One region of the Ancylobacter sp. G4_0304 genome, then DNA from elsewhere that is predicted to be linked to it. Evidence: riboswitches for the same ligand, from Rfam matches in the RefSeq annotation. Region 1 holds a riboswitch; the other holds the start of a gene.
What was found. A riboswitch is a leader RNA that binds a small molecule or an ion and turns the genes downstream of it on or off. The one in region 1 is predicted to bind thiamine pyrophosphate.

Region 1 (5,605 bases):
GCGGGACGCTCGCCGGCGACGCGTTCAGTGCGCCAGCAGCAGCGGCACGGTCATGCGGTCGAGCATGTCGCGCGTCACGCCGCCCAGCACGAATTCCCGCAGCCGCGAATGGCCGTAGCCGCCCATCACCACGAGGTCGATGTCGCGCGCCGCCACTTCCTTCAGCAGCACGTCGACAATGCCCTCGTCGCCGGTCGGCACCAGCCGGCGCAGTTCCACGTTCTTGTCGTGGCGCGACAGATGGCGGGCGAGGTCGGCGCCCGGCAGCGCGTTCGGCTTGGAGCGGCCGGTCTCGACCACCACGGCTTCGATAAAATCGGCATGTTCGAGGAACGGGCGCGACTCGGCCACCGCGCGCGCGGAGGCGCGACCGCCGTCCCATGCCACCATGATGCGCTTCGCCGAGAACGGCTTGGACTGGCTGCGGGGCACCAGAAGCAGCGGCCGGCCGGAATCGAACAGCACCGCCTCGGCGATCACTTCCTCGGAGCCGAGATTTTCCGGGTCGGCCTGGCTGACGATGGCGAGGTCGTAGAGCCGCGCCATGATGGCGATCTGCTCCGCCGCGCCGCCCGGCGTGCCGTCGATGGTGCGCACCTCGCCGGTGATCTCCAGCGAGCGCGTGGCCTCGCCGAATCGCGCGACCGCCTGATCCGCCAGTCGCTTGCCCTCGGCGCGCTGCGCCTCGATGAAATCGGTCGAGAACGCCTCGGTATAGACCGGAGGAACGTCGATCTCATAGCTCACCGCGACGCCGGTGAGATGGGCCCCCAGCCGCGCCGCAGCGGACACCGCATAGTCCACCGTATTGTCCGGCCCCTCGCCGCTGCGCAGGCTGACGAGAATGTCCTTGATCATATGCACTCCTCCCGCTCTTGCTTTCCTGAGCTTATGCACCCGTTCACATGTCGCGGCATTGACGCGCGTCAATGGAGTTACCTTGCGTCACCCACAAATCTCGCATGACACTCTACCATGACACCATGCCGGCCGGTCGCACTGAAACGGTACGCCCTCTATAAGAGCACAGCTTTGCCGGAACCCAAGTCGCTGGAAGCCTACCCCATGAATGCCACACGATCCGGGACCGCCCCGCGCGCCCTGGCCGCCGTCGGCCGAACGCTCGCCGTCAGCCTCGCGCTGCTCGGCCTGTGGGAAGCGGTGGTGCGCTTTCTGGCGATCCCGGCCTATATCCTGCCGGGTCCGCTGCGCATCGGCGCGGCGATGTGGGACAATGCCGGGGTGCTGGTTCACAATGCCGGGATCACGCTCGGCGAGATGCTGCTCGGCCTGATCAGCGGCAGCGCGCTCGGCATGGGCTGCGCGCTGCTGATGGCCGGCTCCATGACGGCGCGGCGGGCGCTGCGCCCGGTGCTTCTGGTGGCGCAGGCGCTTCCGGTGTTCGCCATCGCCCCGCTTCTGGTGATCTGGTTCGGCTTCGGCCTCGCTTCCAAGATCGTGATGGCGAGCCTCATCATCTTCTTTCCAGTCGCTTCCGCCTTCCATGACGGCCTTGCCCGCACCGATCAGGGCCTGATCGACATCGCGCGGCTGCACGGCGCCGGCCCGCTCGCCACGCTGCGCCATATCCGCCTGCCGGCGGCGCTGCCGGCTTTGGCGTCCGGCCTGCGCGTCGCCACCGCCGCCGCGCCGATCGGGGCGATCGTCGGCGAATGGGTCGGGGCGTCGGCCGGGCTCGGCTATCTCATGATCTATTCCAATGCGCGGATGCAGACCGACATGGTGTTCGCCGCGCTCGCCATCCTGCTGGCGGTGGCGCTCGGCCTGTTCGCGATCGTCGACCGCGCCCTCACCCGCGCGCTGCCCTGGGCGCCGGAGACACTGACGCGGTGAACCCGCCGCTTCCCGCTTGGAACGAAACAGGAACTTTGCCATGATGAACCATGCCGATTCACCTCTCCAATGAAGATGCCCGCCGCATCTTCCTCGCCCGGCAGGGCCTGTCCGCGCCGCCCGGCCGCGCGCTTTCCAAGACGGCGCTGCTGGAGCTAATCCATGAGATCGGCTTCGTGCAGGTCGACAGCATCGCGACGGTGGAGCGGGCGCATCACCACATCCTGTTCGCGCGGGCGCAGGGCTACCGGCACGAGCAGCTGACGCGGCTGCTCGAAAAGGACCGCGCCCTGTTCGAGCATTGGACCCACGACGCCGCGATCATCCCCAGCGCCTTCTTCCGCTACTGGAAGCACCGCTTCGCCCGTGCCCGTAGCAGTCTGGCGGAACGCTGGCGCAGCTGGCACGAGAACGGCTTCGAAGCTTACGTCGACCACGTCCATGAACGCATCACCCGCGAAGGCCCGCTGATGGCGCGGCACTTCGAGGCGGAGAAGCGCCCGCCCGGCGGCTGGTGGAACTGGCACCCGGAGAAGACCGCGCTGGAATATCTCTGGCGCACCGGCGCGCTCTCCATTGCCGGGCGCGAGGGCTTCCAGAAGGTCTATGACCTGACCGAGCGCGTCATCCCCGCCGCCGACCGCGAAGGCGAGGTGCCGGAAGACGTCTTCATCGACTGGGCCTGCACCAGCGCGCTGGAGCGGCTCGGCTTCGCCACCCATGGCGAGATCGCCGCGTTCTGGGATCTGGTTTCGCCCGAGGAAGCGAGAGCCTGGGTCGCCGCCAATGCGGAGCGGCTGGAGCCGGTGATCATCGGCTGCGAGGACGGACGCACCCGCGCCAGCCATGCGCTCGCCGGCAGCCGCGCCGTGTTCGACGCCCTGCCCGCCGCCCCTTCGCGGCTCCGCGTGCTCTCGCCCTTCGACCCGCTGCTGCGCGACCGGGCGCGGGCGCAGCGCCTGTTCGGCTTCGACTACCGCATCGAGGTGTTCGTCCCGGCGGAGAAGCGCGTCTATGGCTATTACGTGTTCCCGATCCTCGAAGGCGACCGGATGGTCGGCCGCATCGACATGAAGGCCGAGCGCAAGGCCGGCGTGCTGGAGGTGAGGCGCCTGTGGCTGGAGCCGGGCGTGCGCGGCTCCGCCGGCCGCCTCGCGGCGCTCGACGCCGAGCTCACACGCCTTGCCCGTTTCACCGGCGTGGAAGGCGTGCGCTATCTGGAGGGCTGGCGCGGCGCGTGAATGCGCGCCCCCGCCCATTTGCCGTGGCATACCGAGCCTGCTAACCTTTGCCTGTCCGAGGGGTGTCCCGCGATTCAGCGATGGATCAAGGGGCTGAGATGGCATCCGCCAGACCCTTTGAACCTGATCCGGGTCATGCCGGCGAAGGGACGGAGCCAAGGCAGGGCCGCTCACGCGTTCATTGGAACCGGGCCGCCGCCGGAAGATCCCCCAAGCTCATGTGCCGGGTCTCCATTCTGGGAGGAGATCCATGTTGAAGAACACTTTCGCCGCCGCCGGCCTCGCCTGCGCGCTCGCCCTCGCCGCCGTGCCCGCACACGCTGCCGAGAAGCTGACCGTGCTGCTGGACTGGTATGTGAACCCCGACCACGCGCCGCTGATCGTCGCCAAGGAAAAGGGCCTGTTCGAGCAGCACGGGCTCGACGTGACGCTGGTGCCGCCGGCCGATCCCTCCGCCCCGCCGCGCCTTGTCGCCGCCGGGCAGGCCGAGATCGCGGTCAGCTATCAGCCGAGCCTCTACCAGTCGGTGGCCGAAGGCCTGCCGCTGGCGCGCGTCGGCACGCTGGTCTCGACCCCGCTCACCGCGCTGGTCGCGCTGAAGGACGGGCCGGTGAAGACGCTCGCCGATCTCAAGGGCAAGACCGTGGGCTTCTCGGTCGCTGGCTTCGAGGATGCGCTGCTCGGCACCATGCTGACCGACGCCGGGCTGAAGCCCTCCGATGTCACCATGATCAACGTCAACTTCGCCCTCACTCCGGCGCTGATGGCCGGCAAGGTGGATGCGGTGATCGGCGCCTATCGCAATTTCGAGCTCACCCAGATCAAGCTGGAAGGCAAGGAAGGCGTCGCTTTCTTCCCGGAAGAGCACGGCGTGCCGGTGTTCGACGAGCTGATCTACGTCGCGCACAAGGACAAGCTGAGAGATCCGCGGCTCAAGAAGTTCCTCGCCGCCGTCGAGGACGCGACCATCTACATCCTCAACCACCCGGACGAGGCGTGGGGCGTGTTCGTGAAGGCGAACCCGAAACTCGACGACGAGCTGAACCGCACCGCCTGGACCGACACGCTGCGCCGCTTCGCCCACGCCCCGGCGGCGCTGGACAGCGAGCGCTATGCCCGCTTCGCCGAGTTCATGAAAGAGCACAAGCTGATCGAGAAGGTCGAGCCGGTGTCGACCTACGCGCCGGTTCTGCCATAGGCGACCTTCGCGCGGCGCCTGAAGCATCGTCATCCCGGAACGGCCCGCTGGCCGCCTCCGGGATCAGGCCGCCGCCAGCCGCGCCGGTCCGTCCGCGTCGCGCTCCAGCCGGACATGACGCTGGTGCAGATCGATCAGCGTCGAGCGGTGGCCTATGGAGAGGATCGCGGCCTGCGGCAGCCGCCCGGCGATCAGCCGATACAGCGCCGCCTCGCCCGGCTCGTCGAGTGCCGAGGTCGCCTCGTCCAGCAGCAGCACGTCCGGCTTGATCAGCAGCGCCCGCGCCACCGCGAAGCGCTGCTGCTCGCCGCCCGACAGGATCGACGACCACAGGCCGCGCTCGTCGAGGCGACCCGCAAAGGCGCCGAGCCCCACCGCCTCCAGCACCTCGCGCAGCGCCTCGTCGGAATGCTCGACGCTCGCATCGGGATAGGCCAGCGCCCCGCGCAGCGAACCGACCGGCAGATAGGGCCGCTGCGGCAGGGTGAGCACGCGGGCGTCGGGCGCCAGCGCCATCTCGCCATGGCCATAGGGCCAGATGCCGGCCATGGCGCGCAGCAGCGTGCTCTTGCCGGAGCCCGAGGGCCCGGTCAGCAGCACCCGCTCGCCGCGATCGAGGCGCAGCCCGTCGGCGGTGACCAGCACGCGCCCGTCCGGCAGGCGCACCTCGAAGCCGTCGAGCCCGAGCATCGCGCCATCGCCGCCGGTCACGCGCCGGAAATCGATCCGCCGCGACTCGGCCTGTGTGGCCGCGACCGAAGTCTCGAAGCCGACCAGCCGGTCCACCACCGCCTTCCACTCCGCCAGCGAGGAATAGGCGGTGATGAAGAACGAGAACGAGCCCTGCACCTGACCGAAGGCCGAGGAGGTCTGCATGAGCTGGCCGAGCGTGATGCCGCCGGCGAAATAGGCCGGCGCTACGACCAGGAACGGAAACACGTTGGAAATCTGGCCATAGCCGGCGGTGAACCAGGTCAGCCGCTTCTGGGCGATCATGATGCCCCAGAAATTATGCACCACATGGGAGAACCGGGAGAGCAGCCGCGCCCGCTCGGTCGCCTCGCCGTCCATCAGCGCGATCTGTTCGCCATTTTCGCGCACGCGCACCAGATCGACGCGGTAATCCGCCTCGTAGCGCTGCTGGTTGTAGTTCAGCCCGACCAGCACCCGGCCGATGAGATGGGTCAGCCAGGTGCCGACCGCGGCATAGGCGAACGCCGCCCAGACCAGATAGCCGGGAATCCGCCAGTCGCCGCCGAACAGGCTGAAGCTGAAATCGCCCGAGAGCCCCCACAGGATCACCGCGAAGGAG
Region 2 (5,605 bases), on a different contig from region 1:
CATAGCCGAGCTCGGTGAGAAGTTCGGTCAGGCTGGCCGAGCGGGTCTCGGCCGCCTCACCATTCACGACGATCTTCATCCATCACCTCCGGGAAATGCGTCCCGTCAAAAGCCAGTTCCGCCGCGCGGCGCGCCAGCGCAGGGGCGGCGAGGAAGCCGTGGCGATACAGGCCGTTGACGTAAATGGTCTTTCCCCGCCGGCGCAGGCGCGGCAGATTGTCGGGGAAGGCCGGGCGGACATCCGCGCCGATCTCCACGATTTCCGCTTCGCCAAAGGCCGGGTGCAGCGCGTAGACCGCCCCGAGCAGCTCCAGCATGGAGCGCCCGGTGACGCGGCCGCGCTCGTCATTCTCGATCGAGGTGGCGCCGATCATGAAATGCCCGTCGCCGCGCGGCACGATATAGACCGGGATGCGCGGGTGCAGCATGCGCACCGGGCGCTTGAGCGACACCTCGGTGGAATAGAGCACCAGCATCTCGCCCTTCACGCCGCGCAGGTCAGTGAGCTCGTCGCGGGCGGAAAGGCCCCGGCAGTCGACCACGATATCGGCGTCGTCCGCCTCCGGCGTGAAACCTTCCGCCTCGAATCTCATCTCGACGCCGAACTCGTCGGTCAGCCGACGGGTGAGCGCGGCGAGCGCCTTGCGCGGTTCCAGATGCGATTCGCTGGCGAAGAACAGGCCCTGGTCGAAGCGCCCGTCGAGATCGGGCTCCAGCGCGGCGATGGCGGTGCCGTCGAGCCATTCATAATGATCGGTGCGGCGGGCGAAGCGCCGCAGGTCGGGCAGGTCGCGCGGCTGCGCCAGCACGAGGCTGCCCTCGTTCGGCACGTCCGGCACCGCTTCGCGCCAATAGTCCTGCGATTCCAGCCCCAGCTCGACGATGATCGGCTCCGCGCTCTCGCGCTCGCACCATGGCGCGAGCATGCCGCCCGCATACCATGAGCAGCCGCGCCCGGAACCCGCATTGCGGTCCACCAGCGTCACCCGTGCGCCGCGCCGGGCGAAGGCGTGGGCGCAGGTCAACCCCGCCACGCCAGCGCCGACGATGCGCACCCGCATCGCGTTGCCGGTCGCGCGCGCCGCATCCGTCGCCGTTTCGCCATGGATATCGTTATGCGGGGTCATGCACTCCCTCCCTCCGCCAGTCCGAGCTGGATCAGGTTCAAAGGGTCGCCATGCCGCGCATAACCCGCGCGCCGATGGCCTCTCAGCCTCCTGACGAGGCTCCCCTGGACGGGTCTGATATAATCATTCGAACGGCCGATGTCACGGGAGTGCCGGGAATATTCGCAACACCTCCCGGCCCGGCGCCGCGCGCCGGAACCCGGCCAGAGGCCCTACCGGCTAGGCCTGGCGCGTCGACATGCGCACCACGTTCTCGTTGGTGCCGCGGGTGGCGACGGAGATCGCCTGTTCCAGCGCATCCCGGCTGAACGGCTTGCCGAGCCGCTTGAGATCGGCCCCCGCTTCCGGGGGCAGTTCGGCATAGCCGGTGCCGAGGATGACCGGCAGCTCCGGCCAGCGTTTGCGGATGGCAAGGTAGAGCTGAACGCCGGTCATGCCCGGCATCGCCTGGTCGGTCAGCACCACGTCGAACGTCGCCCCGCCGTCCAGCAGGTTCAGTGCCTGCTGCGCCGAGGACGCCTCGGTCACGACATAGGACAGGTCCTCCAGCATCGCCACCGTGGCCGAGAGCACCAGCGGATCGTCGTCGACCACGAGGATGCGGGCGCCGCTGGAATCCACCACCACGTGCTCCGGCGGCGGCGCGACAAGCGGCTTCGCGGTCTCGTCGGCAATCGGCAGGTAGATCGCCGCCGTCGTCCCCTCGCCCTTGCGGCTGGTCAGCACCAGGCGTCCGCCGGATTGCGCGGCGAGGCCGTGGACCATGGCGAGCCCGAGCCCGGTGCCTTTGCCCACGCCCTTGGTGGTGAAGAATGGCTCGGTGGCGTGCGAGAGCGTTTCCTCGTCCATGCCGATGCCGTCATCGGTAACGGTGAGGCAGAAATAGCGACCGGCCGGCAGCCCCTCGGGCTCCAACGCGGCGCGGGCGGCGTCGATGTCCTCCTCGCGCGCCGCGATCACGATCGAGCCGCCATTGGGCATGGCGTCGCGCGCGTTCACCGCGAGGTTGAGCAGCGACAGTTCGAGCTGGTTGGCGTCGACCCGCGCGCGCGGCAGGCCGAGCGGGAACCGGGTTTCGATCTTCACGCTCGGGCCGATGGAACGGCGCATCAGCTCCGCCATGCCGAGCACCAGCTCGGGCACGTCGACCGGCTGCGGCTTTAGGTCCTGCCGGCGGGCGAAGGCGAGCATGCGCTGGGTGAGCGCCGCGCCGCGTTGCGCCGCCTGCATGGTGTTGCCCAGCAGGAGGCGCAGGCGCGGATCGTCCGGCGCGCGCTTGTTGGCGAGTTCCAGATTGCCGAGGATCACCGCCAGCAGATTGTTGAAGTCGTGGGCGATGCCGCCGGTGAGCTGGCCGACCGCTTCCAGCTTCTGCGCCTGGCGCAGCGCCTCCTCGGCCTGCCGACGCTCGGAGATGTCAATGAGGCCGCACAGCGTCTTGGTCAGGCGCCCTTCCGCGTCGCGCTCGGCGACGGCGGAGAGCACGCAGTCCAGTTGGCGGCCGTCCTTGGTGATGAGCTTGTACTCGGCCTCGCGCAGCTCGCCGGTGCCCACGAGGCGCGGCCAGTGTTCCTCGTTGCGCTGGCGGGCGGATTCCGGCGTCATGAAGTCGGTGAGCGGGCGGCCGATGACCTCGTTGCGCTGATAGCCGAGCATGTCGAGCCACTTGTCGCTCACCTGCTCGATCCGCCCATCGGGGCCGAGCGAATGCAGCGGCAGCGGCGTGCGGCGATAAAGCGTGCGGTAGCGCTCCTCGTCCTCGCGCCACATGGCGGCCTCGCGCTCGGCCAGCAGCACGAAGCGGCGGTCGTACATGGCGGCGAGGATGGCAGCGACGAAAATGATGAAGCTGGTGCCAGTCACCAGCACCGCGAGATAGGAAACGCCGATCCCGGCGGCCTGATGCCTCGACATCGCTTCGTCCGAGGTCACGAAGCTGACGCCCATCATGGCGACATAGTGCATGCTGGCGATGCCGATCCCGAGCGCGATGGCCGCGATGACACGCTGAATCACCGAATAGCGGCGGAACGCCAGCCACAGCGCGGCGATCGATGCGCCGATGGCGATGATGATGGCGCCGCCGACGAACAGGTAGTCATATTCGAGGTGCCCGGCGAGGCGCATCGCACTCATGCCGGTGTAGTGCATGCCGACGATGCCGAGCCCCATGAATACGCCGCTCAGGAGCACCAGCCGCCGCGTGGTCGCCGGCCGGCTGGCCACGAGAAAGGCCGCACCGGTCGCGGCCAGCGCGATCAGGAAGGACAACAACGTCAGCAGCGGATCGTAGGAGATCGCCACGCCGCCCTGCAGCGCCAGCATCGCGATGAAATGCATCGACCAGATGCCGCCGCCCAGCACCAAGGCTCCCGCCGCCAGCCAGCCGCGCTGCGTGGCAGGCGCCGCCGGCCGAATGCGTGCCGCAAGATCGAGCGCGGTATAGGAAGCGGCAATCGCGATCAGGATCGACAGGGCGACCAGCGCGACATCATGGCTGCCGACGACGTGCATCGTCACGATATTCGAGCCCCCGGCGACCGGCTCCCCCTACCGTGCGCCAAACTGGTACATACCGCCGGCACCTTCATAGTGCCGACGGCAGGAGAAATTCGAATTACAGGTACCCCATCAGCCACAGCACGATGATGATCGGCAGCGGAATGCCGATAAGCCATAGCAGACCACCTCTAAGCATGCCTTCCTCCTGTTGCATTGGTCCAGCGGGAACACCGCATGCCCCGATTTGGTTCCCCTCGCTCAAGGGAATGTACGAGGAAGACGCCATGCCGACCCCGCCTTCGCCCCGCCCGCGCTTTTTCGCCGAGCTCGGGGTGCTCTACGCGCTCATTGCCATCGCCGCGGGCCTTTTGGGGTTCGCACTGCTCGCCGACGAGGTGATCGAGGGCGAAACCCATGGCTTCGACGAGGCGCTGCTTCTGGCGTTCCGGGTGCCCGGCGACACCGCCGACCCGCTCGGCCCGGCGTGGCTGGAGATCGCGATGCTCGACATCACCGCGCTGGGGAGCACCACGGTGCTGATTCTGGTGACGCTGATCGTCACCGGCTTCCTGTTCATGGACGGCAAGCGCGCCTCGGCGCTGTTCGTGCTGCTGGCCACCGCCAGTGGCGGCGTGATGTCCACCCTGCTGAAGCTCGGTTTCGAGCGCCCGCGGCCCGATCTCGTGGCGCATCTCGTCGAGGTGCACACGCTGAGCTTTCCCAGCGGCCATGCGATGGGCGCGGCGCTGACCTATCTCACCCTCGGCGTCCTGATCGTGCGCACCGAGCACAAGCGGCGGATCAAGGCCTATGCGCTGACGGTCGCGGTGACGCTGACGCTGCTGATCGGCATCAGCCGGGTCTATCTCGGCGTGCACTGGCCCACCGACGTGCTGGCCGGCTGGTGCCTGGGCGGAGCGTGGGCGCTCGCCTGCTGGCTGGTGGCGCTGATGCTCCAGCGGCACGGCGACATCGAGCCTGAGGAAAGCAGCGCGGCGGCCCGCGAAGGGTGATGGCGTTCGGCGCGTCCCGAGCTATGTTGTGACACGGCCGCGACGGCGAAGGGTCCACATCAGAGGCCCCCACGCCGCGGCGAGTGCCAGGCCCGCTCCAGGAGGAAAGACCATGCCCGCTTCGACCCTCGAAGGTCAGTTGATCCGGGAGATCGGTGTGATCGAAACCACCGAGTCCGACAACGTGCTGCACTGGGATGGCGAGAACCTCTATGTGGAACAGGACATCTACCACAATGGCCAGCTCGTCCACCGCAAGTACCGGCGCCGCGTGACCAAGCAGGTGGCACGCGCCATCGCCGAGATGCTCAGCGGGCATCACTGAGGCGTTTCGTCAGATCCGCGCCAGCAGGCCGCCCAGCAGCAGCAGGCCCGCCGGCCACATGCCGAGACCGGCAGCGCTGCCGATATGCCCGGCCTCGCCGATATCGGCGATATCCGCGCCCCAGGCCTGCGCGAATTCGCGCGCGCGGGGCATGGTCACGCGCGGATCGTCCCGGCTCGCCACCACCAGCGCCGGATAAGGCAGCGTCGCCAGCGGCATCGGCGCGAAATTGCGCACCAGATCGAACGAGGGATCGGGGTCCTCGACATTGGTCGGCGCGGCGAGGAACGCGCCCGCCACCTTGGCGACCCGCGCGGCCGGCGCGCTCGCGGTCCAGCGCACGATGGTCGCGACCCCGACCGAATGGCCGATCAGCACCACGCGGCGCGGCGCCGCCTCCACCGCCGCATCGAGCCGCCCGGTCCACGCGCCCACCTCCGGGCGCGACCAGTCGGCCTGGATCAGCCGCGAGGAGTTGGCGAAAGCGCCCAGCCAGTGCGACTGCCAATGCGCGGCGGGCGCATTCTCGCGGCCAGGGACGACGAGGAAATCGAACGAGCTGAAATCAACGGACATGAAGGCACCGGGAAGGTCAGGCCGGCAACAGCAGCGCGGCGAGAATGAGGACGAGGCCCAGC

Region 2: it holds a riboswitch for thiamine pyrophosphate, as region 1 does, so the genes downstream of both, thiO (glycine oxidase ThiO) here and VRZ77_RS13050 (ABC transporter substrate-binding protein) in region 1, are expected to answer to the same signal.

Annotation. Positions count from the first base shown of each region.
Region 1 is NZ_JAZDRM010000020.1:63,597-69,201, forward strand. Features, by position in the region: gene VRZ77_RS13035 (universal stress protein) at 25-858, opposite strand; gene VRZ77_RS13040 (ABC transporter permease) at 1,066-1,854, shown strand; gene VRZ77_RS13045 (winged helix-turn-helix domain-containing protein) at 1,905-3,095, shown strand; TPP riboswitch at 3,144-3,262, shown strand; gene VRZ77_RS13050 (ABC transporter substrate-binding protein) at 3,346-4,293, shown strand; gene VRZ77_RS13055 (ABC transporter ATP-binding protein/permease) at 4,357-5,605, opposite strand, start outside.
Region 2 is NZ_JAZDRM010000013.1:29,046-34,650, reverse strand. Features, by position in the region: gene thiS (sulfur carrier protein ThiS) at 1-79, opposite strand, end outside; gene thiO (glycine oxidase ThiO) at 57-1,061, opposite strand; TPP riboswitch at 1,119-1,243, opposite strand; gene VRZ77_RS09465 (MHYT domain-containing protein) at 1,347-3,641, opposite strand; gene VRZ77_RS09460 (phosphatase PAP2 family protein) at 3,914-4,642, shown strand; gene VRZ77_RS09455 (hypothetical protein) at 4,755-4,967, shown strand; gene VRZ77_RS09450 (RBBP9/YdeN family alpha/beta hydrolase) at 4,977-5,543, opposite strand; gene VRZ77_RS09445 (MAPEG family protein) at 5,560-5,605, opposite strand, start outside.